One region of the Spirillospora sp. NPDC000708 genome, then DNA from elsewhere that is predicted to be linked to it. Evidence: riboswitches for the same ligand, from Rfam matches in the RefSeq annotation. Region 1 holds a riboswitch; each other region holds the start of a gene.
What was found. A riboswitch is a leader RNA that binds a small molecule or an ion and turns the genes downstream of it on or off. The one in region 1 is predicted to bind S-adenosylmethionine.
Positions count from the first base shown of each region.

Region 2: linked by a shared signal. The riboswitch ahead of ABT299_RS31500 (GNAT family N-acetyltransferase) and the one ahead of thrC (threonine synthase) in region 1 are both predicted to bind S-adenosylmethionine.
Region 3: linked by a shared signal. The riboswitch ahead of ABT299_RS42170 (aminotransferase class V-fold PLP-dependent enzyme) and the one ahead of thrC (threonine synthase) in region 1 are both predicted to bind S-adenosylmethionine.

Region 1 covers NZ_JBEPCJ010000079.1:5,012-15,329, forward strand. Annotated here, with positions in the region: gene thrC (threonine synthase) at 1-986, opposite strand, end outside; SAM riboswitch class I at 1,003-1,144, opposite strand; gene ABT299_RS39155 (cation diffusion facilitator family transporter) at 1,355-2,302, opposite strand; gene ABT299_RS39160 (alpha,alpha-trehalose-phosphate synthase (UDP-forming)) at 2,436-3,869, shown strand; gene ABT299_RS39165 (sulfotransferase family protein) at 3,999-5,042, opposite strand; gene ABT299_RS39170 (RNA polymerase sigma factor) at 5,157-5,708, opposite strand; gene ABT299_RS39175 (serine/threonine-protein kinase) at 5,720-7,948, shown strand; gene ABT299_RS39180 (MmyB family transcriptional regulator) at 7,935-8,759, opposite strand; gene ABT299_RS39185 (LLM class flavin-dependent oxidoreductase) at 8,847-9,803, shown strand; gene ABT299_RS39190 (PadR family transcriptional regulator) at 9,911-10,318, shown strand, end outside.
Region 2 covers NZ_JBEPCJ010000053.1:5,504-15,821, reverse strand. Annotated here, with positions in the region: gene ABT299_RS31520 (ATP-binding protein) at 1-241, shown strand, start outside; gene ABT299_RS31515 (Lrp/AsnC family transcriptional regulator) at 249-704, opposite strand; gene ABT299_RS31510 (RBBP9/YdeN family alpha/beta hydrolase) at 828-1,376, shown strand; gene ABT299_RS31505 (GNAT family N-acetyltransferase) at 1,402-2,028, opposite strand; gene ABT299_RS31500 (GNAT family N-acetyltransferase) at 2,025-2,642, opposite strand; SAM riboswitch class I at 2,650-2,739, opposite strand; gene ABT299_RS31495 (DUF397 domain-containing protein) at 3,038-3,400, shown strand; gene ABT299_RS31490 (helix-turn-helix domain-containing protein) at 3,434-4,306, opposite strand; gene ABT299_RS31485 (hypothetical protein) at 4,601-5,227, shown strand; gene ABT299_RS31480 (NACHT domain-containing protein) at 5,275-8,520, shown strand; gene ABT299_RS31475 (DHA2 family efflux MFS transporter permease subunit) at 8,973-10,318, shown strand, end outside.
Region 3 covers NZ_JBEPCJ010000092.1:19,942-30,259, reverse strand. Annotated here, with positions in the region: gene ABT299_RS42195 (class I SAM-dependent methyltransferase) at 1-468, shown strand, start outside; gene ABT299_RS42190 (class I SAM-dependent DNA methyltransferase) at 577-1,188, shown strand; gene ABT299_RS42185 (FKBP-type peptidyl-prolyl cis-trans isomerase) at 1,374-2,507, shown strand; gene ABT299_RS42180 (transglycosylase domain-containing protein) at 3,254-5,485, shown strand; gene ABT299_RS42175 (DUF8711 family protein) at 5,546-5,926, opposite strand; SAM riboswitch class IV at 5,977-6,093, shown strand; gene ABT299_RS42170 (aminotransferase class V-fold PLP-dependent enzyme) at 6,138-7,436, shown strand; gene ABT299_RS42165 (SseB family protein) at 7,615-10,318, shown strand, end outside.

The DNA of each region.
Region 1 (10,318 bases):
TCCTCGACGGCGCCGCCGGTGCGGCGCGCCACGTCCAGCACGTAGGGACCGTCGGCCGGGTTGCCGATGGCCAGCGACTTGGCGATGGTGTCGGGCTTGACCGGGCGGACGACGTCGTGGCCCGCCTTGAACGCGGCGGACACCGGGTCGCAGCCGGCGGCCTGGGCGCCGAACACGCGGTACGGCTTGTCCTCGACCAGGCCCAGCTTGATCAGCTCCTGGAACGCCTTGTCGATCTTGGTGAGCTGGGAGCCGGACGCGACCGGCACCACGATCTGGTCGGGCAGCCGCCAGCCGAGCTGCTCGGCGATCTCGTAGCCGAGCGTCTTGGAGCCCTCGGCGTAGTACGGGCGGACGTTGACGTTGACGAACGCCCAGTCGTCCTGCTCACCGGCGATCTCGGACGCGAGCCGGTTCACGTCGTCGTAGTTGCCGTCGACGGTGACGAACGTCCCGCCGTACACGGCCGTCGTGATGATCTTCTGGGACTCGAGGTTCGACGGGACGAACACGGCGCTGCGGATCCCGGCGCGGGCCGCGGCGGCGGCGACCGCGTTGGCGAGGTTGCCGGTGGACGGGCACGCCAGCACCTTGAAGCCGAGCTCGCGGGCGGCGGCGAGCGCCACCGCGACGACGCGGTCCTTGAAGGAGTGGGTCGGGTTGCCGCTGTCGTCCTTCACCCACAGGCGCTGCAGGCCGATGCTCTCGGCGAGGTTGTCGGCGCGGACGAGCCGGGTCAGGCCGGGCTCGGTGTTCGGGGTGTCGGCGACGGTCGACGGGACGGGCAGCAGCCCGCGGTAGCGCCAGATGTTGCGCGGACCGGACTCGATGTCGGCCCGGGTGATCCCGCCGAAGTCGTAGGCGATCTCCAGCGGGCCGAAACACTCCTCGCACGCGTAGAAGGGGCCGAGATCGCGCTTCGAGCCGCATTCGCGGCAGACGAGGGCGGTAGCGGGTCCGAGGTCAGTGGCAGGCGTAAGTGCCATGAGGGCGAGGCCTTTCTCCCCATCTTCCCTGCGCCACCTTGGTCGCAGGCCGGAGTTGGCACCATCTCCCGGCCGGCCTCGCAGGATCGCGAGTGCGCCTCAGCCGGGTGGTTGCCGGGGCTTCACAGGGCCGGTCCCTCCACCCCTCTGGATGAGCGGTATTCAGTTGTCAGGGGGGCTGAGCTGGAAGACCGGCCCGTCGGCCACTGCGCTTCCTGCACCCCTCTGGATGAGCGGTATTCAGTTATCGAAGTCAAGCGCTAGTAGAGAACGAGCGCTTTGAGCTCGTATGCGAACTTTACATGACGTGACCGGAGGGCGGACAGGTGGGTCCGCCCAGTGAGACGTTACCCCGGGGGTGGTCTTGATCACGCGGGCTCGTCGGCGACGGGCCGGGCGGGCGCGCGCTGGGTGGGGTCGAGGAAGACGTGCCGGACGATCGGGACGCGCTCCTTCAGCCGGCGGTCGATCTCGCCGGCGACGTCCTCGGCCTGGTCGGCGCTGATGGCGTCGGAGAAGTTGACCCGGGCGGCGACGAGCAGCTCGTCCGGGCCGAAGTGCATGGTGAGCAGCTCGTCGACGCCGGTGACGCCGGGCGCCGCGGCGATCTCGGCGCGGATCTCGCGCTGCGCGGCCGGGTCGGCGGCCTGGCCGATGATCAGGCCCATGCTGTCGCGGCCGAGCACGAACGCGACGGCGACGAGCAGCAGGCCGATCAGGACGGACGCGAGGCCGTCCCAGAACTCCGAGCCGGTGAGCTGCCGCAGGACGAGCCCGGCGGCGGCGAACGCGAGGCCGATCATGGCGGCGGTGTCCTCGAACAGCGCGGCCTTGAAGGTGACGTCGGGCGACCGGCGGACGTGGTCGACGATGTCGCGGCCGTTCTCGCGGGTCTCGCGGCGCGCCTGCGTGAACGCGCGGACCCAGGACGTCCCCTCCAGCACCGCGCCGAGGGCGAGGACGCCGTAGGCGAGCCACACGTCGCCTTCGGAGCCGCCGTGGCCGCTCATCGTGAGGACGCCCTCGAAGATGGAGAAGCCGCCGCCGGCGACGAAGATGCCGAACGCGGCGAGCAGCGACCAGAAGTAGCGCTCGTTGCCGTAGCCGAACGGGTGGCGGCGGTCGGGCGGGCGGGCGCTGCGCCTCAGCGAGGTGAACAGGAACCCCTGGTTGAGGGTGTCGGCTACGGAGTGCGCGCCTTCGGCGAGCATCGCGCTCGATCCGGCGAGCATCCCGGCGATCAGCTTGGCGATGGCGAGGATGAGGTTCGCCGCCCCTGCGACGAGGACGGTCTTGGTCGTCTCGGCCCGACTCATTCCGTCCGGGTACCCGGGGCAAATCCCCCTAACCGCAGTGCTTTCGGTACAGATGCCTGCCTGTCGAACGGCCCCGAAGTGTTCCCCCCGGGCCACTTTGAAGCACCCCCGTCACAACTGAGACCCTTCCCGTATGAGCCAAGTGGTGGTGGCGTCGAACCGCGGGCCCGTTTCGTTCTCGCTGTCCGACGACGGCGCGCTGGAGATGCGGCGGGGAGGCGGCGGGCTCGTGTCCGGCCTCGCCGGCGTCGCGTCCGGGCAGGACGTGCTGTGGGTGTGCGCGAGCCTCGGTGAGGCGGACCGGACGGCGGCGCGGCGCGCTCCGGACGGGCGGATCGACCTCGCGGGGCACGACACGGGCGGCGCGGCCGTCCGGATGCTCGACATCCCGGCGGCGACGTTCCACCGGGCGTACAACGCGGTCGCGAACTCGACGCTGTGGTTCGTCCACCACCTGCTGTACGACACCCCGCGCAGTCCGCACTTCGATGCGCGCGCGCGGCGCGACTGGCAGTCCTACGAGGCGTACAACGCGGCGTTCGCCGACGCGCTGGCGCGGGACGCGGCGCCGGGCGCGAAGGCGGCGATCCAGGACTACCACCTGTCGCTGGCGCCGCGGATGCTGCGAGACCGGCGTCCCGACCTGAGGATCGTGCACTTCTCGCACACGCCGTGGGCTCCGCCGGAGTACTTCCGGCTGCTTTCGGACGACATCGGCGCGCAGGTCCTCCAGGGCATCCTCGGCGCGGACCACGCCGGGTTCCTCACCGAGCGCTGGGCCTCGGCGTTCCTCGACTGCTGCGAGGTGGTGCTCGGCGCGCGCGTCGACCGCGCCGCCCGCACCGTCACATGCGCGGGGCACACGACGCGCGTGGGCGTCCACGGTCTCGGCGTGGACGGAGCGGCGCTGCGGGAGCGGGCGGCCCAGCAGGACGTGGCGGAGCGGGCGCGCGCGCTGCGCGAACAGGTGGGCGACCGGCAGCTCATCGTCCGGGTCGACCGGACCGAGCTGTCGAAGAACATCGTGCGGGGGCTGGCCGCGTACCGGGAGATGCTCACCAACCATCCGGAGTGGCGCGGACGCGTGGTGCACCTCGCGTTCGCCTACCCGTCGCGTTACGACCTGCCCGAGTACCGGGAGTACACGGCGGCCGTGCAGCGGATGGCGAAGCAGATCACCGAGGAGTTCGGCACCGCGACGTGGGAGCCGCTGATCCTTCAGGTCAACGACGACTACCCGAGGTCGCTCGCCGCGTACGGGCTCGCGGACGTGCTGCTGGTGAACCCGATCCGGGACGGGATGAACCTCGTCGCGAAGGAGGGGCCCGTCCTGTCCGAGCGGGGCTGCGCGCTGGTGCTGTCGCGCGAGGCGGGCGCCGCGGCGGAGCTGTCGGAGGACGCGCTCGTGGTGAACCCGTTCGATGTGTCCCAGACCGCGGAGGCGCTGCACCAGGGCTTGCTGATGCCCCGCGACCAGCGGGCCGAGCGCTGCGCCCGGCTCGTGTCCGCGGCGACCGCGCTCCCGCCCCAGCGCTGGTTCGCCGACCAGCTCTCGGCCCTCGACTGACCCGTTCGCGGCCCTCGACCGACCGTCGCGGCCTTCGACTGACCGTTCGTGGCCTTGGGCTGACCGGCGTCCGCGGCGGAACGCGCGTCCGTGCCCGGCGGAGAACTTGAGGGCCGCCCTTCGAGGACGCTAGTTCGGGAGCTTCTCCTGCGGTGCCTCCACCGGGAGCTCGACGGGGGCCAGGCGACAGTCGACGGGGCTCGGTTCGTGGCGGCGCTGCCAGCGTTCGCGGAGTTCGGCCTTGCTGTGCGCCATGCGGCGGTGGGCCGCCGTGCGCGCGAAGCGGGCGAGCCGGGCGGCGGGCGGCTTGGGCAGGCCGCTGGGCTCGTAGCCGTACTCGGCGAGCCGCTCGCCGAACGCGGCCTCGGCGAGGCTGATCTCCCAGGCGTCCAGCCGCTGCGCCCACGACCCGACGCGGGTGCAGGTGACCGCGTCGCGGGTGAGGTCGTGCCACGTCTTCTGCGGCGGGACGATGCGCTGCGCGAGGGACTGCGGAGCCGTCATCGCCGGGTGGTAGTCCTCGCCGAGGAACTCGCACAGCCGGGGCAGTTCGTCGGCGGGGTCGGCGACGAGCCGCTCGTACTGCAGCTCGTAGAAGGCGTCCGGGCCGAGGCGTGCGGCGAGCCGCCGGCCGGTGTCGATCGCCTCCCGCCAGACGGAGACGGCGTGGTTGAGGTCCTGGTCGTACCAGGGCATCTCCTTGAGGGACGCGACGCAGTCCCGGCCGTCGCGGACCAGGTGGACGAACTGGGCGTCCGGGAACATCCGCAGCAGCGCGCCGGCGTGCCGGATGTAGCTCGGGCGCTTGTCGCCCCAGCGGACCTTGCCGTGCAGCCGCGCGTAGGCGCGGAAGACGACGGCGAGGGCGGACCCGAGGGTCGGCGGCGCCGCGACGATCTCCTCGGTGATCGCGCGGGGGTCCAGGCCGAGATCGCGGAACCGGGTGGCCGGCCGGGTGGTCAGCCAGTCGGCGAGCGCGCGCCTGTTCCTGCTGTCCGCGAGGTCACCGAACTGTGCCCGCGCCGCGTAGGCGGGGAGCACGAACCGCGTCTCGATCGGGAGCGCGATGCGGGGATGCGAGTGCAGCATGAGCCGCAGCAGCGTCGTCCCGGAACGCGGGCAGCCGATCACGAAGATCGGGCGTTCGGACGGGGTCGCGAGGCCGGATGACATGCACCGCATGGTGGCGGAGCACGGCCCGCGGGACCCGGCGACTGAACGCACGGTTGCCGCCCGATTACCGATGCTTGACGGCCCCGACCTGCGGAAGCGGAAGCGACCGGGCGGTCAGGTGTAGGACTCGCCGAGCGTCTGCCGGACCTGCTTGCGGGCCTCGTGGATGCGCGACTTCACCGTGCCGAGCGGCAGCTTCAGCTGCTCGGCGATCTCCGCGTACTCCAGCTGCGACACGTCGCGGAGCACGAGCGCCTGGATGAGGTCCGGCTTGCGGGCCTCCAGGTCCTCCATGGCGTCGAGGATGTCGACGCGGGAGCCGGCGATGACGCTGGTGCGGCGCGGGTCGGGGCGCTGTTGCGGCAGCTCGCCGGCCTGCTCGACCGACCGGCGCTTCAGCGAGCGGTAGGTGGAGCGGGCCGAGTTCGCGACCACGACGTGCAGCCAGGTGCTGAACCTGGACCGCCCCTCGAACCGGTGGATGTTCCGCGCGACCTGCAGCAACGCGTCCTGGCACGCCTCCTCGGCGTCCTGCCGGCAGGGCAGGAACCGGGCGGCGTGCCGCAGCACGTCCGGTTCTATCTTGCGCAGCAGCTCGTTGAGGGCAGCCTGGTCACCCTGGGCGGCCTTCACTGCCAGCTCTTCGGTCCGCTCATCGAATGCCATGCCGTGCCTCAATGCTCGTTCGCACACTCACCCCGTTTGTTGGGCATGATACGGGAGTGTCCTTCCCACCTACTGTCGGCCGTTACCGAATCGATCGCGTCCTGGGATCCGGGGCGTTCGCCTCTGTGTGGCTGGGGCATGACGACGCGCTGGCTTCACAAGTCGCCATAAAAGTCCTGTCCGGGAGCCTCCTGGACGACCTCGACGTGCGCAATCGCTTCCTCGAGGAGGCGCGCATCCTGCGCCGCGCCGACTCCGAGCGGCTCGTGCGGGTGCACGACATCGGAGAGCTGCCGGACGGGCGGCCGTACTTCGTGATGTCGTACGCCGACCGCGGAACGCTCGCCGACCGGATGCGCGAACGGCCACTTCCGGTCAGCGACGCGGTCGCGATGGCCGAGGAGATCGCCTACGGCGTCGAGGTGATCAACACGCTGGGCGTGATCCACCGCGACCTGAAGCCGTCGAACGTGCTCTTCCAGTCGACGCCGGACGGCGGCGAGAAGCTGCTGATCGCCGACCTCGGGCTGGCGAAGGCGCTGGCGCACGCGTCGGGCGCGTTCACGCTGCCGGTCGGCACCCCCGGGTACATGTCGCCGGAGCAGGCGCGGTTCGGCGGCGGCCTGGACGTGCGGGCCGACGTGTACGGGCTCGGCGCGCTGACCTACCACATGCTGACCGGGAGGGCCCCGGGCCCTGCGCCGGTGAAGTCGCCGCCGAGCGAGCTGCGCGAGGGGCTGTCGCCGGCGTTCGACCAGGTCGTGCTGCGGGCGCTGGAGGTGGAGCGGGAGAAGCGGTGGCCGACGGCGGAGGCGTTCGCCGAGGCGCTGTCGACGCTGCGGCCGACGACCGCGCCGAGCACCGGCGCTCCCGGTTCGTCCGCCGCCGGCGGTCCGGCGGGCGGTCCGCTGGCGTCGTACGCGCCGCCCGCGCCGCGCATCGAGCCGGACGCGACGATCCAGGACTTCTACCACGACGGGGCGCGGCAGGCGCGCACGCCGGAGCCGGTCCAGCAGCCCGGGCCCGGCCAGACCGTGGCCGCGGGCCAGGAGCCGTCGCCGCAGAACCCGCCGCAGGAGCTGCGCACGCGGCTCGACCAGCCGCAGGACGACGACGACCGCACGTCGGAGATGCACCTGCCGGCGGGCGCGGGGCCGGTGCAGGGCGCCGGCGACCAGACGATCATGGACGAGCCGGCCGGGCGCGGCGGCCCCCATGGCGGTCCCGAGCCGGTGACCGCTCCCGACGACGACCGGACGAGGTCGTTCGGGCCGGCCCCCTCCCCCTACCCGTCGGCGCAGCCGCCGGGTCCGGCGGGGCCGCAGGGCGGCGATGACAAGACGGCCGTCTTCCCGACGCAGGGACCGCCCCAGGGCTCCCCGCAGGGGCCGCCCCAAGGACCGTCTCAGGGCGCGCCGATGGGTCCGCCGCCGGGGCCGGGCGGACCTGGCGGTCCTGGCGGGCAGTTCGGCCCGCCGCCCACCGGCTTCCAGCCGCCTCCCGGCCCGGGCGGGCAGGGGCAGAAGCAGAGCAAGGCCGGCGGCCTGCTCGGCAAGCTCAAGGGCGCCGGCGGTGGCGCGGGCCGTCCGGGCGGCCCGGGCGGCACCGGAGGAGGCGGTGGCGCGCCCCGCAAGTTCGTCACGCCGCTGATCATCACCGCGGCGGTGCTGGCGCTCGCGCTGGTCGTCGGGCTGACCCTCGGCGTGCTCTCCGGCGGCGGAGGCGGCGGGAAGAAGGACGGGGACAAGACGCCGAAGGTCCCGAAGGACTTCGCCGCGGTCGCGGACGCGTCCGGCAAGATCAAGACGGCGGTGCCGAAGACCTGGCCGCGGCAGCAGGAGCAGACGTGGGTGCCGTCGACCGTGCACCTGACCGACGCCGGGCCGCGCCCGGTGCTGCGCGCGACGCCGAACCTGCAGCAGTTCCTCGGGAACGGCGCGGGGCCGGGCGTCTTCATCGGCCTGACCACCGACGTGCGGGCGGGCCAGCTGCCGCCGCCGACCGCGTCCGTGCACCCGCAGTGCACCAAGGGCGCGCCGGAGAACTACACCAGCCCGGACGGGGCGCTGACCGGGACCATCACGCGGTTCACCGCCTGCAAGAGCGGGACGCCGTCGGTGACCGAGGTCGGCCTCAAGGACAAGGCGGGCAAGTTCGGGCTGTGGATCCGGGTCAAGGAGACCGACAACCGCAACGCGACGAAGGACATCCTCGACAACCTGAAGGTCACCGGCCCCTGACCCCGGCGGTCGCATCAGCGCCGGGCGGGTCGGTGACGGGCGGACGGGCGGCGGCGCGCTTCGCCAGGAGCGCGGCGGTCGCCTCGTCCACCGGCAGGAACGCCTCCAGCCGCAGCTCGGCGACGGTGACGTCGGTGGCGGTCGCGAACGTCGTCATCGTCGTCATGAGCCGCATCTCGCCGTCCGCGGTCCGCAGCTGCAGCGGGACGGCGAAGCCGAGCACGCCGGGCGGGTCGGTGCGCGGGCCGACGTAGCCGCTCAGTTCGGCGTGGAGGGCGGCGAGGCGCTCGTCGGGGTCGCGGTCGAGGGAGTTGCGCAGGCCGTCCAGAACGTGCCGCGCCCAGTCCGCGAAGTTGGCGACGCGCGGGGCGAGGCCGTCCGGGTGCAGGGCGATCCGGTACGCGTTGACCGGCGGTTCGAGCAGCTCGGGCGCCATGCCCTCGGTGAGGACGCCGAACGCGTCGTTCGCCGTGACCAGGTCGCCGTGCCGGTCGACCACGAGCGCCGGGTACGGCATGTGCGCGGCGAGGACGTGCTCGATCGCGGTGCGGACGGCGGCGAGCGCGGGGTCGTCGAGGGACGTCCGCGGGTAGACGGGCGCGTAGCCGGCGGACGTGAGCAGGTCGTTGCGCTCGCGCAGCGGGAGTTCGAGCGATTCCGCGAGCCGGACGACCATGGCCCGTCCCGGTTCGGAGCGGCCGCTCTCCAGGAAGCTGACGTGCCGCTGCGTCGTCCCGGCGCGGATGGCGAGTTCGAGCTGGCTGAGACGGCGGTGGCGGCGGCGCTCGCGTAGCGCCTGAGGGAAGCTCACAGGAGCAGTTGTAGCCGCAGCATCGCCGTCTCTGCCATTCCCTGCGGGGAATTGCCGCTGCTCGCAGGGCTTCGCAGGATGCGACCCATGAACAACGACGACATCCGTATCGGCGTCCTCATCCCCATAGGCAAGGCCCAGTGGGACGGGGCGGATCCGCGCGACCTCATCGGTTTCGCCGCGCGCGCGGAACGCCTCGGGTTCGACTCCCTATGGGTCAACGACGGCATCACCGAGTCGCGTATAGAGGCACTGACGATGCTGGCCGCCGCCGCGTCCGTGACCGAGCGCGTCACGCTCGGGACTGCGGCGCTGATGCCCGTCCTCCGCCGCCCCGTGCAGGCGGCCCAGACGCTCGCGTCGATCGACCTGCTTTCACAAGGCCGCCTTACGCTGACGGTCGGTGCCGGTTTCCCGGGCCGGTTCGGCAAGCCGATGTACGCCGCGTCCGAGGTCCCCTGGGAGAAGCGCTTCGCACGGTTGGACGAGACCGTCGCGCTATGGCGACAGCTATGGCACAAGCCGGAGAACAAGGCGTTCCACGGCGAGCTGCTCCACTTCGAGGATCTGCCCACCATGACGGCGCCGTTCCGCAAGGACGGTCCGCCGATCTGGTTGGCCGGCATAACGCCGACGGCTCTGTCCCGTACCGGGCGCATGTACGACGGGTGGCTCCCCTATCCGCCCGACCCAGCCGACTACAAGGCGGCTCTAGCGGACCTCCAGCGCGCCGCAGAGGCGCATGGGCGCGCGCACGATGCCGTGACGCCGGCTCTCTTCGCGTCCGTCCTGATCGAGGACGACCCCGCCGCGAGGCGCCGGACGCTGGAGCGATTCGCGGTCTCGAACTACGGGCTGCCGCTGGACGAGGTCCGGAAGATCCAGGCCGTGGCCGCGGGCGGCGCCGACGAGGTCGTGGCACGGCTGGCGGAGTACACGGCAGGGGGCGCCCGGCATCTCGTGCTGCGGCTCGGCACGACGGGTCTCAAGGAGATCAACGAGCAGCTCGACAGGGTCGCCGACCTCCTGCCCCGCCTGCGCTGAGGGCCGCCTCCGAGGTCGGGTGTTGCATCGCGAGCGGTTCCGATATATCGTTAATGTATCGCAACCGGTCACGACCGAGTGATCGGACGACACGAAGGAGTACCGCGATGCATGGACACACGATGAGAAGGCGCGGCCCCGGCGGACCCGGACCCGAAGGGCGCGCGCGGCGCGGCGATCCGTTCGGCCCGTGGGGTCCCGGCGGCCCGGGATTCGGTCCGGGCGGACCCGGCTTCGGCCCCGGCCACCACGGACGCGGCCGCGGCCGGCGCACCCGCCGCGGGAACGTGCGGGCCGCGCTGCTCGCCCTGCTCGACGAGCGGGCGATGCACGGCTACGAGATGATCCAGGAACTCGACGAGCGCACCGGCGGCGTCTGGCGGCCGAGCCCCGGCTCGGTCTACCCGACCCTGCAGATGCTGGAGGACGAGGGCCTGGTCACCAGCCGGGAGGAGGGCGGCAAGCGGCTGTTCTCCCTCACCGACACCGGCCGCGAGCAGGCGGCGGCGCAGACC
Region 2 (10,318 bases), on a different contig from region 1:
CGCGCTGCGCTACACCGAGTCGGGACGGGACGGCCAGATCCGCGTGGAGGTGACCTACTCGGCGCGGACCGTCCGGATGGAGGTGATCGACGACGGGCGGGCGGCGACCGTCCCGCACGTCGCCGAGGCGGCCGAGCTGGACGTCACCGGCCGCGGCCTGCTGATCGTCGCGTCCCTCGCGAAAGCGTGGGGCATGGAACGGCGCGCCGAGGGCCACGCCGTCTGGTTCGAGCTCCAGTAGCCGCGGATCACGGCGCCGCCGGCGTGGCGTCGGTCAGCGGCTTCGGCGGATAGGCGCGGAGCACGAGGGACGTGGTGACGGGGCCGTACCGGGCCAGCGCGTCGACGACTTCTTCGAGCCGTCCGGCCTGCGGGCAGTGGACGTCGAAGATGAGGCAGTCTTCCCCGGTGACCCTGAGGACGGAGGTGATCTCGGAAGTCCGGGAGGCGAAGTCCAGGGCGGGTGAGAGCCGGGCGTGCGTGGTGCGCAGCCGGACGACCGCGTGGATGTTCAGCCCGAGGGCTTCCGGGTCGACCAGGGCCCGGTAGCCGGTGATGACGCCGCTCTTCTCCAGCCGCTGGATGCGGGCGCTGGCCGCGGGCTGCGAGAGCCCGACGCGGCGTCCCACCTCCGCGCCGGTCAGCCGGCCTTCGGCCTGGAGCAGGGCGAGGATGTCACGGTCTATCCGGTCGAGTGATTCCATTGTCGTCCGCACCATCTTCTTTGAGATCACTTGCAACACGGCCGCCGCCCCGATGCATCCACCAGAATCCGCGTCGAGCGCCCTCATGATCGCAAGGGGCGACGAGTGAAACGGTGGTGGGCAGTGACCGCGTACATCATCATCCCGGGCATCGACGGCTCGGACGGCCGGCACTGGCAGACCTTGTGGGAGCGGGAGTGGGGCGCCTCGGCGGTGAGGATCTCCCCCGCCTCATGGTCCGCCCCCGACCTGGACGACTGGGTCGGCGCTGTGCAGAAGGCCTACGACAACGCCTCGCGGCAGGACGGCCAGGTCGTGCTGGTAGCCCACAGCCTGGGCTGCTGGGCGGCGTCCGCCTGGCTGCTCAAGAATCCCTCAAGCCCGGTAGGCGGCGCGTTCCTGGTCGCGCCGCCCGACCCAGCCGGGTCGGCGTTCCCACGCCAGGCGGCCTCGACGTTCACCGACGTGTCGGCGCAGTCATTGCCATGCCCGGCCCTGGTGGTGGGCAGCGCCGACGACCCGTACTGCACTCCCGAGACGGCCGCCGCTTTCGCGGCGCGCTGGGAGGCACGATTCCATCTGGTGGGCGCATACGGACACATCAACTCCACCAGCGACCTGGGCTCCTGGCAGCACGGCCGCGAACTCCTGAACTCGCTGCCCCAGCACTGATCGCCCACCACAGGTCGCGGTGCTGTCAGGGCTGGACGGCCTCCCCCAGGCGGTTCGCCATCGTCGTCTCCACGGACGGCCACTCGGCGGCGATCACCGAGAACACGGCTGTGTCGCGCAACTCGCCTTCCTCACCGGCCACCCACGACTCCGAGTAACTGCGCAGGACGCCCTCGAACTGCGCGCCGAGCCGCTCGATCGCCCGCCGCGACCGCTCGTTCCGCGCATCCGTCTTCAACTCCACGCGGGCCACGCCCAGCGTCTCGAACGCGTAGCCGAACAGGAGCTTCTTCGCCTCGACGTTGATGCCGGTGCCCTGCGCGGACGCGGCCAGCCACGTCCACCCGATCTCGACCGCGCGCAACCGGTCCCGGCCGGGCCACGGCTGCGGATGCAACAGCGCGGTGTGCCCGACCGCCCTCCCATCCGCCACTCTGACCTGCGCGAAGGCCATGAGTTCAGGACGGTCGAGCTTGTCGGAGACGTACGCCTCCATGCCGGCCGCGGAGGGCACCGGAGTGAACCCGTACGACGACCTGTTCTCCTCGGCGGCCTCCGCGAGCTCGGACACATGCCGCATCGACAGCGGCTTCAGCCGTACCACCGTCCCGTCCAGCACCGGCACGCGCGCGGGAAAGCCGCTCGCCGTCACCTCGCGACGGTCCCCGCCAGCCGGTTCGTCATGGCCGTCTTCACCGACGGCCACTCCGACTCGACCACCGAGAACATCGCCGAGTCGCGCAGCGTGCCCTCCTCGCCCGGCGCCCACGACGGCGACCAGCTCCGCAGGACGCCCTCGAAGTGCACGCCGAGCCGCTCGATCGCCCGCCGCGACCGCTCGTTCCGCGCATCCGTCTTGAGATCGACGCGCGCCACGCCCAGCGTCTCGAAGGCGTAGGTGAACAGCAGCTTCTTCGCCTCGACGTTGATGCCGGTGCCCTGCGCGGACGCCGCCAGCCACGTCCAGCCGACCTCGATCGCGCACAGCCGGTCCGTGCCGGGCCACGTCCGCGGATCCCAGAGGCCGGTGTGCCCGACCGCCTTCCCGTCCGCGAGCCTGACCTGCGCGAACGGCGTCAGCCCGGGCCGCGCGAGCTGCCCGGCGACATAGGACTCCATGTCCGCCGCCCCGGGCACGAGCGTGAACCCGTACGACGACCGGTTCTCCTCGGCGGCCTCCGCCAGCTGCGGCACATGCTCCAACGACAGCGGCTCCAGCCGGACGAGCGTCCCGGCCAGCACAGGAACATCAAGGCGTACGCCCATGAGCTTCTCCTCATCGCTCCTGGCATTGGCACCTTGCCGCGAAGGCAGGTTGCCGGACCGTCCCAGGGCCAGGTCCCTCAGGTCCTCTAGATGATCACAACGCCCAGATCCTGCCCCGCACCACCACCACCCGTCAACACGCTTCCGGGCGCCTCGCCTCCCCGCCCCCACCGACGGACATCCCGTCACCGGTACACCGATGCGTTCTCGATTGAGATTCTCACCTCAAGGTCTAACCGTCGACATAAAAGTGTCCCGGTGGTCATTGCACGGGAGGCGCTACGCGCTACTATCCCGTCGTCTCCTCCGGTTCGCCGCCCTCAACTCGACGCCCACACCATTGGTCTTGGTTTATTGCCAACTGTCCGATTTTACAGTAGTTAGACAGCTGATCAATGTCCGAAATGCTGGAGCAAACTCCCGCGAAACCGGCGTCCAGGTCGCTAACCTCTAGCCGACCGCGGACCCCCGCGTCATGGTCGCGACGAAGGGACCAGGACATGCCCGCATCGACGGATGAGAACAACGGAAGTGCCGGCGGGCCCGCGTCAGGCGCACCCGATCCGGCTTGGCGCAAGGGCTCACATTGCCCGGGAACCACGGAGTGCACGGGAGAGACGAACTGCGTCGAGGTGAGCCGGCTTTCTTCTGAGCTGATCGGGCTGCGGGACTCCGCACGGCCGGAGGTGGTCCTGCCCCTCTCTCGCCAGCGGTTCTCAGCGCTGCTCCAAAAGATCATCGACCGTACCGGCCATTGACCGCCGTGGACGTCCCGGGGCAGGTCGGCAGGGTCAGCGAGGCCCCCACTCCTCGGCCGCCCGCGCTATCCGGCGCCGGGACTCCTCCGCGGAGAGCGAGACCGACCTGAGCGCGTCCCAGCACAATCGGTACGTGTGCGTGGCCCCGTCGTCCTGAAGTACCGCCATGGTCACCAGATTGTCCAAGTAGACGACATCCGGAAAGACGACATCGTAGGCGGGGGCGAACTCGAGAAGCGTGAAGGTGTCCGAGAAAATCGGTTCCCGGTCGACATCCAGCGGCAGCACGTGGACGTGCACGTTCGACAACTCGGCAAGGTCGAGAAGATCGATCATCTGCCTTTGCATGATGTCGCGGCCACCGATGTCGCGCAACAGCACGGACTCATCTATAACGGCAGAGAGGGTCAGCGGATTCTCGCGGCGCAATATCTCCTGCCGTCGCATACGCAGATCCAGCCGGCGTTCGACCTGCCGCGGCGTGGAAACAGCGATGATCCGGCCGCTGTCCAATATCCGGTGGGCGTACTCTCTGTTCTGCAGGAGGCCAGGAATGGCGTACGTCCCGAAGGTCAGGGCAGTATGCGCCTCGTCCTCCAGCGCGACATAGGTACCGAACTCACCGGACAGGACGTCCCGGTACTCGGCCCACCAGCCCTGCTCCGTGGCGGCCTGCGCGAGGGCCAGCACCTCCCCTTTGTGGCCCTCGTCCACCCGGTACAGCTCCAGCAGCAGCCGAACGTCCGAGACCCGCACGCCGATCCGGGCGTTCTCGATCCGGCTCAGCTTGGAGGCCGACCAGTCGAGCCGATCCGCGATCTCCTCGACCGTCCGGCCGAGTCGCTCCCGCAACCTCCGCAACTCGATGCCGAGGCGGCGACGGCGGACGGTCGGGGCTGCGGCCACCCTGCCTCCCGGCGAATCGGTTCGGCCTTCCGGCCCGGGCCGATCTGCAAGTTGCAGGGCAACGATAACCGCGCGCTCCCTAAATCACCAGACCTCGCGGAAAAGCGGTTCCCCACCTTTGACATCATTCTGTCTCACTGGAAGTCGTCAACCTTGCCAGACGGATACAGAGGCGATCCACGGGCCATGCATGTCGCCGTGCACCTTGCACGGCTTCGAGAACCGGTTGCAGACTATTGCCGGAGGATCTAACAGCAGAGCGAAATTGGGGGCGCTCAGGTGAGCGGCAACCCGGTGCACAGAAGCATTCTGGCCGTCGACCTGGAGAACTCGACGGGGGTGCTCCGCACGAACCCGATCAAGGAGGAACTGCGGAGCCAGATCTACGGCCAGGTGAAGCGGGCCATGGCGTCCGCGGGCATCGACGAGCGTTGGTGCGACCCGTTCGAGGACCGCGGAGACGGCGTCCTCGCCCTGTTCCATCCGGTCGACGAGCTGCCGAAGACCCGGCTGCTCTCCCGCCTCGTCCCGACCCTCGCCCGGCAGCTGGCCGACTACAACGAGTCGATTTCGGCGGCAGACCGGCCGAGCAGGTGCATGCGCCTGCGAGCCGTCGTGCACGCGGGCGAGATCCACCGGGACGAGAACGGGCCGTTCGGCGAGGCCATCGACCTGGCCTGCCGATTACTGGACGCGCCGAGACTGAAGAAATGCCTGCGGTCGAGCACTTCACCGCTCGTCCTCGCGGTCTCCGAGGACATCTACTGGGGAATCGTCAAGCATGGATACGACGGGATATGCCCCGCGGCGTACCGCCCCGACCTGAGGGTCTCGGTCGCCTCGCGGCGGCGCCAGGGATTCGTCCATGTGCCGCAAGAGGCTTCGGGAACGCCCGAGGACCGGACAATGGCGGTCGCGTGAGACGGCGTTCTCGCCATAATGGCTCAGCCAGTTGAAGCGGAGGTGCCATGTCGGTCGAGGTGGCCGCGTTGCGGGTGGGGGCGTCGGTGGCGCGGCTGGCCGTCGGGCGATGGCTCGCCGGACGCTCCACCAGGGACGCCGCCGGCAAGGACCTCACCGAACTGATCAGGACCGGGTTCCCGGACGAGATCAAGCGGCGGCGCGTCCAGCGGCAGTTCGAGGGCATCGCCGACGCGGTGGCGGAGCGGCTCCTGACGTTCGCGGGCACCGAATTCGGCGGCCTCACCGACGGCGACCGCGACGCCGCGCTGTTCGAGGTCGTCCGGACGCTCGACAACGCCGACCTCTCGGACGACGCCCTCTTCGCGGCGGACGCCGACCCGGTGAAGCTCGCGCGGAGCCTGCGGTCGCGGCTTCCCGCGCGGCGTGCCGAGTTCGAGTTGGGCGAGGTCGGCGCCCACCTTTACGAAGTAATACTCGACGAGTGCTGCGACTGCCTGGCGCGCATCGTCATCCACCTGCCGGAGTTCGCGCCACGCGCGTCGGCCGAGATGCTCGGACGGCTCAGCGGGCTCGCCGACCAGGTCGGAGCCGTCCTCGCCCGGCTTCCGGCACGCACCCTCACCGCCCCCGAAGGCGAGGCGGACGACGAGGAGTTCACGCGCCGCTACCTCGCCTCCATCAGTGAATCCCTCGACACGCTGGAACTGTTCGGCGTCCGCTTCGAGCGGCTCACGCGCCCGCAGACCACGCTCAGCGTCGCCTACATCAGCCTGAACGTCTCCGACGAGAGCGCGCGCAGCCTGCACCGGGCGCCGCAGGCCGTACCCCTCAGCGAATGGCGCGACCAGGTGCGCACGGGCGCCGTCCGCGTCGAGGCCGCGTTGGGCGACCACCGGCTGATGTTGCTGCGCGGCGAAGCGGGCGGCGGCAAAAGCACTCTGCTGCGGTGGCTCGCCATCACGGCGGCGCGCGGATCCTTCACCGGCCCGCTCAGCGAATGGAACGGCTCCGTCCCGTTCCTCATCAAGCTGCGCAGCCATGCGGGCGGCGCGCTGCCGCGTCCGGAAGAGTTCCTCGACGACGTCGCCGGCAACCTCGCCGGGATCATGCCGCGCGGCTGGGTGCACCGGCGGCTGCTGTCCGGCCGTGCCCTGCTCCTCGTGGACGGCGTCGACGAGGTGACGAGCGGCCAGCGGCAGGCCGTCCGGCAATGGCTGAAAGGACTCGTCACCGAGTTCCCCGGCATCCGCGTCATCGTGACGTCGCGCCCGGCCGCCGCCGCTTCAGACTGGCTCCGCGCCGAAGGCTTCGCGACCGCCTTCCTAGAGCAGCTCACCCCGGCGGACGTGCGGACGCTCGTCCAGCACTGGCACAACGCCGTCCGCGACTGCGCCGACATCCCGTGCACGCCGGAGCGCCTGCCGTCCTACGAGGCCCGCCTGCTCGCACGCCTCGAAGCAGCCCCCCACCTGCGGACACTCGCGTCCAGCCCACTGCTCGCCGCGATGCTCTGCGCGCTCAACCTCGACCGCGAGGCGCTCCCCCGCAACCGCATGGGCCTCTACACGGCCGCACTCGACATGCTGCTGGAGACACGGGACACCAAACGAGGCATCCCGAGCGTCCTCGAACGCGACCAGAAGATCCGGATCCTCCAGGACATCGCCTGGCACCTCTCGACCAGCGCCCGTGTCGAGTTGCCGAAGCCGATGGTCGAACGCCTGGTCGCGGACCGGCTCGCCTCGATGCCGCAGGTCCGCGTCCCGGCGGAGAAGGTTCTGGACGAACTGCTCCAGCGCAGCGGCGTCCTGCGCGAGCCCGTGCCCGGACGCATCGACTTCGTCCACCGGACCGTCCAGGAGTACCTCGCCGCCAAGCAGGCCGCCGACCTCGGCGACATGGACCTGCTCGTCCAGAACGCCCACCGCGACACCTGGCGCGAGACCGTCATCATGGCCGCCGGCCACGCCAACGAGCCCCTACGCCGCGAACTCCTTACCGGAATCCTCGCCCGCGCGCACACGGAGAAGCGGCGTGCCCGCGCCCTGAAGCTGGTGGCGGTCGCCTGCCTGGAGACGCTCCCGTCCGTCCCCGACGACCTGCGCGACGACCTCGACCGCTGCCTGGACGACCTCATCCCGCCCCGCGACGAAGCCTCCGCCCGCTCCCTCGCGACGGCCGGCGAACCCGTCCTCCACCGCCTCCCCCAAACCCTGGACGGCCTGTCGACCGCGGCCGCAACCGCGACGGTCCAGACGGCCTGGCTGGTCAACGGGCCGGGCGCGCTGGATGTGCTCGCACGCTACGCCTCCGACACCCGCTCGCGCGTGCAGTTGCAGGTGGCGAAGGCATGGGAGTACTTCGACGCCGAGGAGTTCGCCGTCCGTGTGCTCGGGCGGTTCCCCACCGGCGGGCAGCTCTCCGTCTCCCGCCCCCAGCAGTTGAACGTCCTGGACAAGGTGCCGCCGCTGGCGAACCTTGTGGTCAATCGGCCGCTCGTTGGTGACTTCGGTTTCCTCGCCCGGCACGCAGACACGCTGGTGAGGCTGGTCCTGCGGGCATACGACACGAGGAAGCTGAGGTCGCTGCCGGCACTACCGGTGCTGCGTTACCTAACTCTGGCTTCCTCCCTCACCGACCTCGCCGTGCTCCGGAACTTGCCACAACTGACCTCGCTCTCGCTCGGTATGTGCGAAGGCGTCTCCGACTACTCTCCGCTGCGGAGGCAGCGTGAGTTGACCAGTCTCAATCTGTACGGCGCCTCCAAACTCACGAGCATCGACGCGCTCCCTCCGTTGGGGGCGCTGCGCACACTGGGCGTGAGCGACTCCAATCTCACCGAGGGCCTTGATGGAATCCGCGCCGCCGCCCCCAATCTCGGACGCTTCTACGCGGAACGATGCAGATGGGTGACCGGCCTCAGGCCACTCGCAGGCATGCCGCTCATCGACTTAAGCCTCGTCGGCTGCCATCAAGCGAGCGACTTCGACACCCTTGCTTCGCTCACCAGGCTCGAGCATTTGAGCCTGGACGAGACCGGGATCAACGATCTTGAGCCGCTGAGATCGCTGTCGAGACTCAGGACGCTCTGGCTCTGGCGTTGCGAACTCATAGACGACCTCCGCCCGCTCGCATCGCTGCCTGCCCTGCGGGTCGTTCGCCTCGAAAATGCCGCGCCGGGGCTGGATCTGTCGCCGCTGGCGGGGAACCGGAAGCTGACGGTCTACATCGCCGCGGGGCAGGACGTGCGGGGTGCCGAGGCGTTGGGGCGGCGGTTGAAGGTCTCCTGAGCCGCCTGGTCCGCTTCCCTCGGCGACCGCCGCGTCAGCGCATGTGCGCGGCGGGCCGGGGCGGCGGGCGGCGCCATCGCGGTGCGGGTGGGGCTGGGTGGGTGGTTACGGAAAGTTGTCGGGAAATTTCGGCATACGGGCGATGAGTTCTTCGTAGAGCGCTGGTCTGCCTGTGCGTCCGCTTCGGAACGCTCTGCAGGGAGGGGGAGACCTCGATGTCGGATGCGTCACACTGTGTTGACCTCGAGTGCGGTCGAGGTCGGACGCTGGACGCCGGGGAGCAGCGCAGACCCCGGTCAGACTGTCGGACCCTCCTGGAATAGTCCCGAAGGCCGCGAAGTTTACTCGTTCGCGAAAGTGTCAGTCTCTGCAGTATTTTGCTGCGGTATCCCCGAGAACGTTCCCCGGTCCTTGCGTGCCCGCGTGCACGGGCCCTGACGATTGGAAGAGAGTTGACCGCTCCCGCGTCTTCGCAGACGGCGGACGGCCCGCTGGAGGACTCGGCCCCTGGCGGCGGGCTGGACCGCGGCGTGCTCGCGGTGGCCATGTGCGTCGTCCTCGGCGCGATCATGTCCATCCTCGACGTCACGGTCGTCAACGTCGCGATCAATGACCTGACCAAGGAGTTCGACGCCCCGCTGGCGACCATCCAGTGGGTCGCGACCGGATACACCCTCGCGCTGGCCACGGTGATCCCGATCACCGGCTGGGCGGCGGCCCGGTTCGGCACCAAGCGGCTCTACATGATCTCGATCGCGCTGTTCGTGATCGGCTCGATGCTGGCCGGGCTGGCCTGGTCGGCGACCTCGCTGATCGTGTTCCGGGTGCTGCAGGGCCTCGGCGGCGGCATGATCATGCCCGCCGGCATGACGATCCTGACGCAGGCCGCCGGCCCGAAGCGGGTCGGCCAGGTGATGAGCGTCGTCGGCATCCCGATGCTGCTCGGCCCGATCCTCGGCCCCATCCTCGGCGGCTGGCTGGTCGACGACGTGTCGTGGCGGTGGATCTTCTTCATCAACCTGCCGATCGGCATCGTCGCGCTGTTCATGTCCGCGCGGATCCTGAAGAAGGACGAGCCGCAGCGGGCCGAGCGCCTCGACATCCTGGGCCTGATCCTGCTGTCCCCCGGCCTCGCCTCCCTGATCTACGGCCTGGCCAAGGGCGCCGAGCTGAAGGACTTCACCAAGCCGGACGGGCTGATCCCCACGGTGGTCGGCGCCGTCCTGGTGATCGCGTTCGTGTTCCGGGCGCTGAACGCCAAGAGCCCGCTGATCGACCTGCGGCTGCTCAAGCGCCGCTCGGTGGTCGCCGCGTCCGGCACGATGGTGCTGTTCATGGCGGCGTTCATGGGCGCGATGCTGCTGCTGCCGCTGTACTACCAGACGGTGCGCGGGCAGGGCGCCCTGCACTCCGGCCTGCTGCTGGCCCCGCAGGGCCTCGGCGCCATGGTCACCATGCCGATCGGCGGCAAGCTGACCGACCGGATCGGCCCCGGCCGCGTGGTCCTGGTCGGCCTGGTCGTGGTGGTGCTGTCGGTGGCGGGCTTCGCCGCGATCCTGGAGGCCGACACGTCCTTCTGGGCGCTCGGCGCGGTGCTGTTCGTCATGGGCCTCGGCATGGGCATGACGATGATGCCGACCATGGCTGCGGCCATCCAGACCCTTGAGCACGACGAGGTGCCGCGGGCCAGCACGATGCTGAACATCATCCAGCAGGTGTCGACGTCCCTCGGCACCGCGCTGATCTCGGTGCTGCTGGCCAACAAGCTGGCGTCCAACCTCAAGCCGTTCGGCGGGGG
Region 3 (10,318 bases), on a different contig from region 1:
CTGTCGTTCACCCGGGCCAGCGTCGACGCGCTGCCCGTGGAGGACGGCGGGTTCGACCTGGTCGTCTGCAACCATCTGTTCAGCCATCTGCAGGACCCGTCGCGCGCGATCGCGGAGTTCGGCCGGGTGCTGAAGAGCGGCGGGCGGCTGGTGTCGCTGACCCTGCACCCGTGCTTCTACGTGGAGAACTCCGAGCACGGCGCGAGGCAGAGCGTGCCGGCCGCGCAGTACTTCGCGTCCCGCGGGGTCGACCAGCGGTTCCTGGTGGACGGGCTGGAGTCGCCGTCGATGATCACATCGTGGCTCCGTCCGCTGGAGTTCTACTCTGGAACGCTCCGAGACAACGGGTTCGTGATCGCCGACCTCCGCGAGCCGCATCCGACCCCGGAGCAGCTGCGCGACGACCCGTGGTGGCGCGAGGGCTTCCCGACGGCCCTGTTCATGCTCTTGATCGCCGAACGCCGCTGACCTCCCCCTGTTGCGCTGCGGCGGGTCGTCGTCATGGGGCGCTCGTGGCGACAACACGCCGCAGCTCAACGTGAGGTGGGGGGCGGGGGCGGCGCATAGGGTCGGGACATGGAATCCGGTGAGGGCGGGGTGCCGGCGGCGCTCGCGGGGCATCCCGACAGGCTCCGGTGGAACGCCAAGTACGAGAGCGCTCCCGAGCCGTCGTTCGCGCCGCACCCGCTGGCTGTGCGGGCGCTGGCCGAGGCGCCGCCGGACGGGCCCGTCCTGGACCTGGCGTGCGGGACGGCCGGGTCGGCGCTGCTGGCCGCCGAGGAGGGTCGGCGCGTCACGGCGGTGGACGTCTCCGAGGTGGCGCTCGACCGGCTCGGCGCGGAGGCGCGCCGCCGCGGCCTGGACGGGCTGATCACGCTCGTCCAGGACGATCTCGGGGCGTTCCGGCCCGCGCCGGCGACGTACGCGCTCGTCCTGTGCACGGGCTTCTGGGACCGCGCCGTGTTCCTGCGGGCCGCCGGGGCCGTCGTCCCGGGCGGGCTGCTGGCCTGGGAGGCGTTCACGGCGGAGGCCCGGCGCGTCCGCGACGCGCTGCCGGCCGAGTGGTGCCTCGGCGACTGCGAGCCCGCGTCCCTGCTGGACGGGGGCTTCGCGGTCCTGGAGCAGGACGACCTGCCGGACGGCCAGAAGCGGCGTTTGCTCGCCCGCGGTCCCGCGGCAGTATCCTGACGAGTCCCTGTGTCCTGCGGAGACCGTCCTCATGGGCGGCCCCCTGGCAGGAACGCTCTTCCACGGCGAGTGACCGGTAGATTGCAGGTCGGCCTCCTTTGCGCGGTTTTCACGCTGTTCTTAGGCCGGTGCTGGAAGGGTGGTCACTTTCGTGATGTCGTCGACCCCGGAGCGAGTGAGGAACCATGGCCGAGGATGACAAGCCGGCGGTCAAGGCGAAGATCCCTAACGCCAAGAACATCCGCAGCCCGGAGTTCACCCCGCACGGGATCAGCGCCGGGCGCGGCAGCGGGCTGAACCGGCCGTCCGCGCTGACCGCGGCCCAGGCCCGCAAGCGGCGGATCGCGACGATCGCCGGCATCGTGGTGGCCGTGCTCGCCATCGCGGGCGGCGTCACCTACTACGTGACGCGGCCCGGGCCGAAGATCGAGGTGTCCGGCAAGTTCGGGGCCGAGTCGAAGGTGAAGATCCCGACGAAGCTCGCACCGAACAAGTCGCTGAAGACCCGGACGCTGATCAAGGGCAGCGGCCCGGCGATCGCCGACGGCGACACGATGTTCGTGCAGTACTCCTTCTACCAGTGGGCGAAGCAGACCGACTCCGACGACTCCAAGAAGAAGAGCACGAGCAAGAAGATCGGCTCTTCCTACGAGCAGCAGACGCAGGGGTCGGGCGGGCCGCAGGCGCTCACCGTCGGCAAGAGCGGCGTCAAGGGCCTCGACAAGGGCCTGCTCGGCAAGACGGGCGGCAGCCGGGTCCTGGTGGAGGTCCCGCCGTCGATGGGCTTCGGCGACCAGGGCTCGCAGCTCGGCCTCGGCAAGAACGACTCGGTCGTCTTCGTCGTGGACGTCGCGGCCGTCGTGAAGAAGAACGCCGGCCCGCAGGGCGCCCCGCAGAAGCTGGACGACAAGAACCTGCCGAAGGTCGAGGACCAGGGCGCCGGCAAGGCCCCGAAGGTGACGGTCCCGAAGGTGGACGCGCCGTCCAAGCTGCAGGTCAAGACGCTCGTCCAGGGCACCGGCCCGGCGCTGGCCAAGGGCGACGACGCGGTCGTCAACTACCAGGGGCAGATCTGGAAGGACGGCAAGGTCTTCGACTCCAGCTGGAAGAACGGCCAGCCGGCGATGTTCCCGATCGGCACCGGCGGCACCGTTCCCGGCTTCGACAAGGGCCTGACCGGCGCGAAGGTCGGCAGCCGGGTGCTGCTGGTCCTGCCGCCGGCCGAGGGCTACGGCAAGAACGGCAACGCGCAGGCCGGGATCAAGGGCACCGACACGCTGGTGTTCGTGGTGGACATCCTCGCCAAGGTGCAGAAGTGAGCGCCCGCGCCGCGTGACGGCGCGCAGGCGGAGACGAGCGGCGGGCGCCCCCGGTGGGGGTCCCCGCCGCTCGCGTTGGCGGGGCGAGGGTTCCCGGGGGGCGTGCGAGATCCGTCACGACAACCCCGAGGGCGCTTTGACCGTCCTCTTATCGGGAAGCCAAGGATGTGCATTGGGCGGCCCATCGCATGGATCCCCTCAGGTATCGTCGGTAACGCAATAATCACGGGGGGCTTGTGAGCAGCACGGAAAAAGGTCAGGAAGAGGGCGCACCGGGCACTGCGGACGATCTCCGCGAGGACGGTGCGAAGGCCGCTCCGGCGGGCGGATCAGACGATTCCGCGCCGCGCCCGGAGTCGGCGGGCGCGCCCGCCGATGTCGACGGCCAGGCCCGTGACCAGGAACGGGACGGGGCGGCCGGGCGCGCGGCGCAGGCCCCCGCGGCCCGGACGGCGACGCTCACCGTGGACTCCGGAGAAACCACCCCAGACCTGAAAAACTCCCCGAACACCGACATATCTCAGAATCGCGACAAGGACCCCGCAGAGGGTCCTGTGGAGAGCGCCGGGGAGGGCCCCGCGGAGAGCGCGGCGCCCGCCGCGACCGCGCAATCCCCCGCCGCCGGGCCGGGCGCTCCGGCCACCGAAAAGGGCACGTCCCCCGATAACGACCGCCCCGGGCGGGACGATCCGGACGGCTCCGGAAGCGCTGGTGTGAGCGGCTCCCCGGCCGGAGATACCAAGACCATGTCGGCTGCGTCGTCGAGGCAAGGAGGCCCGCCGGGGCGCGGCCCCGGCGGCGGTTCGGGCGGCGGCGGCAAGGGACCGAAGAAGCCGCGCAGCCGCCGCGTCCGCTACCTGCGGCGCATCCTGTTCACGCTGCTCGGCATCCTCGGGTTCCTCGTCGCGGCGTTCGCGATCGCCTACATCTTCACGCCGGTCCCCTCGCCGCAGCAGCAGGCGCTCGCGCAGGGGCCCGCCTTCTACTACTCCGACGGCAAGACCCTGATCGCCAAGACCGGCATGAACCGGGACGCGGTGAAGTTCGACCAGATCCCGAAGAGCACCCGCGACGCGGTCATCGCGGCCGAGAACCGCAGCTTCTACCAGGACCCGGGCGTGTCGATCCAGGGCACCGCGCGGGCGTTCTGGTCCACCGCGACCGGCGAGCAGCTGCAGGGCGGCTCCACCATCACCCAGCAGATGGTCCGCAACTACTACGGCGGCATCGGCAAGGAGCGCTCGGTCACCCGCAAGCTCAAGGAGATCATGGTCTCCCTGAAGGTGGGCCGGGAGAAGTCCAAGGACTGGATCCTCGAGCAGTACCTCAACACCATCTACTTCGGCCGCGACGCCTACGGCGTGCAGGCCGCCGCGCACGCCTACTACAACAAGGACGTCAAGGACCTCACGCCCGCCGAGTCGGCGTACCTGGCGGCCGCGATCCAGCAGCCGAGCAACTTCGCCGACCCGACCGGCCAGCACCGCGTCTACGCCGAGCAGCGCTGGCACGCCGTGGTGAACAACATGGTCCGGGACGGGGCGCTGTCCCCCGCCGACGCCGCGTCGATGACGTTCCCGGCACCCGGCAAGGAGAAGATCACCGACGTCCTCAAGGGCCAGAAGGGCTACATGGTCAACCTGGCCAAGAAGGAGCTGGAGGAGCGGCGCGGCTACACCGAGGACGAGATCAACCGCAGCGGCCTGAAGATCACCACGACGTTCGACAAGCGGCTGATGGACGCGGCGAAGCAGGCCGTGGAGAACAACGTCCCGGCCGGGACGAGCAAGAAGATCCGGACCGGGCTGGTGTCGGTCGACCCGAACACCGGGCAGGTGCTGGCCTTCTACGGCGGCCGCGACTACCTGACGGAGGCGGCGAGCAGCGCGTTCTACGACACCGCGCAGGCCGGGTCGGGCTTCAAGCCGATCGCGCTGGCCGCCGCGCTGGAGGACGGCAAGAGCCTGTCCGACACCTATGACGGCAGCTCCCCGCAGTACTTCGGCGGCCACTCCATCAAGAACGACAGCGGCGAGAGCTTCGGGAACATCAACCTCGTCACCGCGACCGAGCACTCGGTCAACACCGCCTACGTCAACCTCGGCCAGGACATCGGCAACGACAAGATCGCCGCGATGGCCGAGAAGCTCGGCATCTCGGCGTCGCAGATGACGCCGGACCAGCGCGCCGCGGCGTCGTTCCCGCTCGGCATCGTGTCGCTGCACCCGGTGCAGCAGGCCGGGGTGTACGCGACGTTCGCCGACGAGGGCGTGTACCGGCAGCCGTACGTGGTGAAGTCGGTGACCGACAACGAGGGCCAGGCCCGCAAGTTCTCCGAGAAGGGCGAGCGGGCGTTCGGCACGCAGGTCGCGCGGGACGCCACGTACGCGATGCAGCAGGTCGTCCAGGGCGGCACCGGCACCGGCGCGCAGCTGCCCGACGGCCGCGACGTCGCCGGCAAGACCGGCACCACCGACGAGGGCCGGGCGATCTGGTTCAACGGGTTCGTCCCGCAGATGGCGACGAGCGTGGCGATGTTCCGCGAGGACAACAAGGCGCTGAACATCCCCGGGTACGGCTCCTACGGCGGGCAGCTGCCCACCCAGATCTGGCGCTCGTACATGACCGACGCGGTCGACATCAAGGGCTACGACCCGAAGACGTTCGGGTCGCCGTCGGAGACGCCGGGCAGCGGCTGGGGCGTCCCGTCACCGGGCGGCGGCGCGCCGAGCACCGAGGGGCCGCGCACCGACGGCCCGACGCACCGTCCCTCCGGCGGGACGGGCGGGCCGCGCCAGCCGAAGCCGCCGACGGACCTGCCGACCATCATCCCGACGCTGCCCGGCGGCGGTGACGGCGGGAACGGCGGTGGAGGCACCGACGGCGGAGGCAACGGCGGCGGCGGCACCGACGGCGGTGGAGGGAACGACGGCGGCGGCGGTACCGGCGACGGCACCGGCGGCCAGATGTTCAACTGAGCGCGAGGGGCCCGGCGGTCGCACCGCCGGGCCCCTGCGCGTCCGCCCCACCCCGTGCCGCTAGGCGCACGCCTTTCCGATACGGGCCGGTGTGTCGTTCATCACGGCGCTGAGCTGCGAGGCGTCCCCGGTGCCGACGGTCGTGGCCGCCGCGCGCAGCCGCTGCGACTCGGCCCGCAGCGCCTTCTTCAGCGCCCCGTCGTCGGCCTCCTTCGCCAGCGCGTCGAGGCGGGTCGCGAGCCGCTGCGTCGCCTGGCCCCACTGCGCGGGCTCCGCCGCCGGCACGCTCCTGACCTGGGTGATGTACTGCTGGAACGCCTTCTTGGTGTCGCTGCAGACCTGGCCGGAGTTGCCCCCCAGCGCCCCGCACGCGCCCAGCAGGCCGGACACGCCGAGCATCACCACGCCCCCGGCAAGCGCCCGAACCACCCGGTACCGCATCGCACCCTCCCCCTTGATCTGCCACAGGCTCCGCATATACTTCCGCACTAGGTCATGAGCGCCAGCGCCAAGCCCCGGCTCGCTGGCCGGCAACCCTTCGTCCGCGATGGGGTGCCCCGGGTGAGGACCTGGCCGGACGCGGCACCGCGTTCCGGCAAGCGCGGATCCCGCAGGCACGGCCCCGGGGTCCCTGACCCCGGAAGGAACCGGCATGCCCGCCACGCTCGCCTCCGCACCGTCCCTCGCCCCGCTCACGCCTGCTGAGACGCCGGGCACCGCACGGGAAGTTCGCGCCTTCCCGCGCGTCGTCGGCGCGGACGCGCCCGTCCCGCTGAACGACGGCCGCCACGTCCCCTACGCCAACCTCGACTACGCCGCCAGCGCGCCTTGTCTGGAGGCGGTGCACGAGGCCGTCACCCGTGCGCTGCCCTACTACAGCAGCGTGCACCGCGGCGCCGGCTACGCCTCGCAGGTCACGACGGAGGCGTACGAGAGCGCGCGCGAGACCGTCCGCGAGTTCCTCGGCGCGTGGCGCCGCGCCGCCATCGTGTTCACCCGCAACACCACCGACGCGATGAACCTGCTCGCGCACGCCGTCCCGTCCGGGACGAGCGTCGTCGTGTTCGACTCCGAGCACCACGCGTCGCTGCTCCCGTGGAAGCGGCCCGTGCGGCTCCCCGTCCCCGCCACGCCCGCCGAGGCGATCGGCGCCGCCGACCGCGCGCTCGCCGCGACCCCGGTCGGCGCGCGGCTGCTCGTCGTCACCGCCGCGTCCAACGTCACCGGCGAGCTGTGGCCGGTCCGCGAGCTGGCGCAGGTCGCCCGCCGGCACGGCGCCCGCATCGCGGTGGACGCCGCGCAGCTCGTCCCGCACCGCCCGCTCGACATGACCGCGCTCGGCCTGGACTACGTCGCGTTCTCCGGCCACAAGCTGTACGCGCCGTTCGGCGCGGGCGTGCTCGCCGGGCGCGCCGACTGGCTGCGCGCCGCCGACCCGTACCTCAAGGGCGGCGGCGCCAGCGCGTCCGTCGCCGGCGCGGTCCGGTGGGCGCCGGCGGCGGAGCAGCGGCACGAGGCCGGCACCCCCAACGTCCTCGGCGTCATCGCGCTCGCCGCCGCCTGCGAGGCCCTCACCGCCGCCGGCTGGGACGCGCTCGCCGCCCGCGAGGAGCGGCTCCTCGCCCGGCTGCGCGCCGGGCTCGCCGCGCTCCCCCACGTCCGCGAGCTCACCCTGTGGGGCGACCGGTCGCCGCGCGTGGGAATCGTGTCTTTCACCGTGACCGGCTGGAACGCGCGCGACGTGGCGCTTACGCTGTCCGGTGAGCACGGCATCGGCGTGCGGGACGGCAAGTTCTGCGCGCACCCGCTCGTCCGGCACCTGCTGGGCGGGGACGACTCCGCCGGCTGCGGCGGCGAGGGGGCGGCCGTCCGCGCGAGCATCGGGATCGGGACCACCGAGGAGCACATCGACCGGCTGTGCACCGCGCTGGCGCGACTGGCACCGCGCTGACCTGCGGACTCGCCGGCGAGCACAGACGTTTATGGCCTTTGGTCCTGTTCGCCCCTGTAGCGTAGGCAGTCGCGCTACTTCCCGCCGGATCTCCCACCGGGACCCGGCGGGTCGGGGATGAGCACGGACGAAACAGGGGGTGGCGGCGGTGGCCGACGCGTGGCGACCCACGTCGGACTTGGAACGCCGACTGGAGGAGAGCGTACGGGCCGGAGACCAGGAGGGCTACTTCCGCATCCTCGCGGGCAGCGAGCTCGTGGTGCCCGTCCCGGACGACGCCGTCGACGGGGTGCTCGCCGGGCGGTCGGGGCCCGCCTGGCCGACCCGCGAGGAGGACGGCCGCGTCCACGTCCTCGCCTACACCTCCGCCGCCGCGATGCGCGCCTGCCTCGGCCCGTCCTGGCGGCACTTCATGACGCTGCGCTTCGGCGACCTCGCCGAGACCTGGCCCGACGCCCGCTGGTGGCTGGCCGTCGACGCGCCCGGCCACCCGGGCGGCGTCCCGCTGCCGATCGAGGCGCGGATGCCCGCCTGGTTCGTCCGGCAGGTCGCCGACGGCGACGGCCGCCCGCCGCAGGTCGGCCGCCCCGACCTCGCGTCCGCCGCCGCCCCGGCACCCGCACCCGCATCTACGCCTGCCCCGGCGGCACCGCCGGCGCCGGAGCCGCCCGCCCCCGTGGCGGAGCCCGCACCGGAACCGGCTCCCGAACCCGCTCCCGAGCCCGCGGCGCCACCCGCTCCGGCTCAGGCCGCAGCGCCGCCGGCCCCCTCGGCCCCGTCGCCGCCGGCCCCGTCATCGCCGGCGTCGGACGAGTCGCCGTGGGAGGAGCTGCAGGGCCAGCACCGCGAGCTGCCCCGCGAGGCGCCCCGCGAACCGGCCCGGCCCGAGTTCCACCCCGCCAACGACGTCGAACGCGAACTGCTGCGCGCCGCTGCGAACAACGACCACGACCTGTTCCTGCAGACGATGGCGGACACCGAGATCCTGCTGCCCGTCCCGGACGACACCGACTACACGCTCCGCCCCGGCCGCCCCGGCTTCCCGTGGCGGACCCGCGAGATCGACGGCAACACCGTCGTCCCCGTCTTCACCTCCCCCGAGCGCCTCATCGAGGCCGCCCACGCCGCCGGGACCGGCACCGAGTACATCAAGCTGCCGTTCACCGTCGCGCTGCGCTACTGGCCCGACCACGGCTGGCTCCTCGCCATCAACTCCGGCTCCCCCGCCGGCGGCACCGTCATGGCCGCCCAGCTCCCCGGCCTCGCCACCTGGGCCGACCAGCGCGCCGCCGCCCGGATGACCGACCGGTTCGAGCCGCAGAACGACATCGAGCAGCGCCTCTTCGACGCCGCCCGCCGCCGCGACACCGACACCTTCTTCAAGGTGCTCCTCGGCGCGCAGGTCCTCGTCCCCGCCGACCCCGACACCCCGTGGGGCATCGCGCCCGACGACCCGGCGTTCCCGTGGCGGCCCGTCACCGTCCACGGCCGCACGTCCGTGCAGCTGTTCACGTCCCTCAAGTGGATGAACGAGGCGATCGGCTCGTCCCGCTTCGTGATGCCGAGCCTGCTGGACGTCGTGTCCGCCTGGCCCGACCCCGAGTGGACGCTCGTCCTCAACCCCGGCACCCCGATCGACGCCACGATGCCCGGCGAGCAGGTCCGCGCGCTCAGCGGGCCGCCGCGCACCGCGCCCGAGAAGGCCGCCACCCCGCCGTCGGCCGCTACTCCTCCTCCCCCGGAGAACCCCGCCGTTCCCGTCGCACCGGCCGTCCCGTCCACGGACGCGTCCCCGGTGCCCGACGGCGCGCCAAGCGAACCGGCCTCCACCGGCACCGGCACCGGCCCGCAGCAGCGGCCCGGCTACGTCCCGTCCGACCCCGGCGTGGCGGCGATCCCGACCGGCGAGGCGGCCCAGCCGTCCGGTAGCCACGCCGCCCCGAGCCCTGCCGAGCCTGAGCAGCCCGCCTTTCCCGCTGCCGATCCCGCCGTCCCCGGGCCGCCGGACCAGGCTCCAGCGGCACCTTCGGTCACGACCGGCGGTCACCCGACCGCCGTCCCGCCCCTTCCGGCGGAGCAGCCCGCCTTCGGCGCTCCAGACCCCGCCCCGGGAGCCGACCCGCGCCACGACACGGGCCCGCAACCCCAGGTCAGCGCGCCGAACCACGAGCCCACGGTGCCCTCGGCCACCTCCGGCGGATACCCCACCACCGGCCCCACACCACCGACCGAACAGCCCGGCCTCAACGCGCCGGCCCCTGCCCCCGCGCCGGGAGACGATCCGCGCCACACCGGGCCACAACCGCAGGTCAGCGCACCCAACCACGAGCCCTCGGCGCCCTCGGCCACCTCCGGCGGATACCCCACCACCGGCCCCACACCGCCGACGGAATCGCCGGGCTTCAACGCGGCGGACCCTGTCCCCGCACCGGGAAACGACCCGCGCCACACCGGGCCACAACCGCAGGTCAGCGCACCCAACCACGAACCCACGGCACCCTCGACCACCTCCGGCGGATACCCCACCACCGGCCCCACACCGCCGACCGAACAGCCCGGCCTCAACGCGCCGGGAGACGGTCCGCACCAGACCGGTCCCCAGCCTCAGGTCAGCGCAGCGGACCACGAGCCGGCGGCACCGTCCACCACCTCCGGCGGGCACCCCACGGTCGTGCCGCCGCAGCCGCAGGTCGGCGTTCCGGGGGGCGGTGAACCGGTGGCGCCGCCGGTTCCGCCCGGTGGGAGAGAAGACGCGCCCGCTTACGGGCCGCAGCCGCCGGCCGCAGAGCCGTCCTACGGTGCGTACAACACGGCCCTGCCCGGAGACACCGGCCCGCAGCACCTCCCCGCCACGGAAGCGCCGGCAGAGCCCGAGCCGTCAG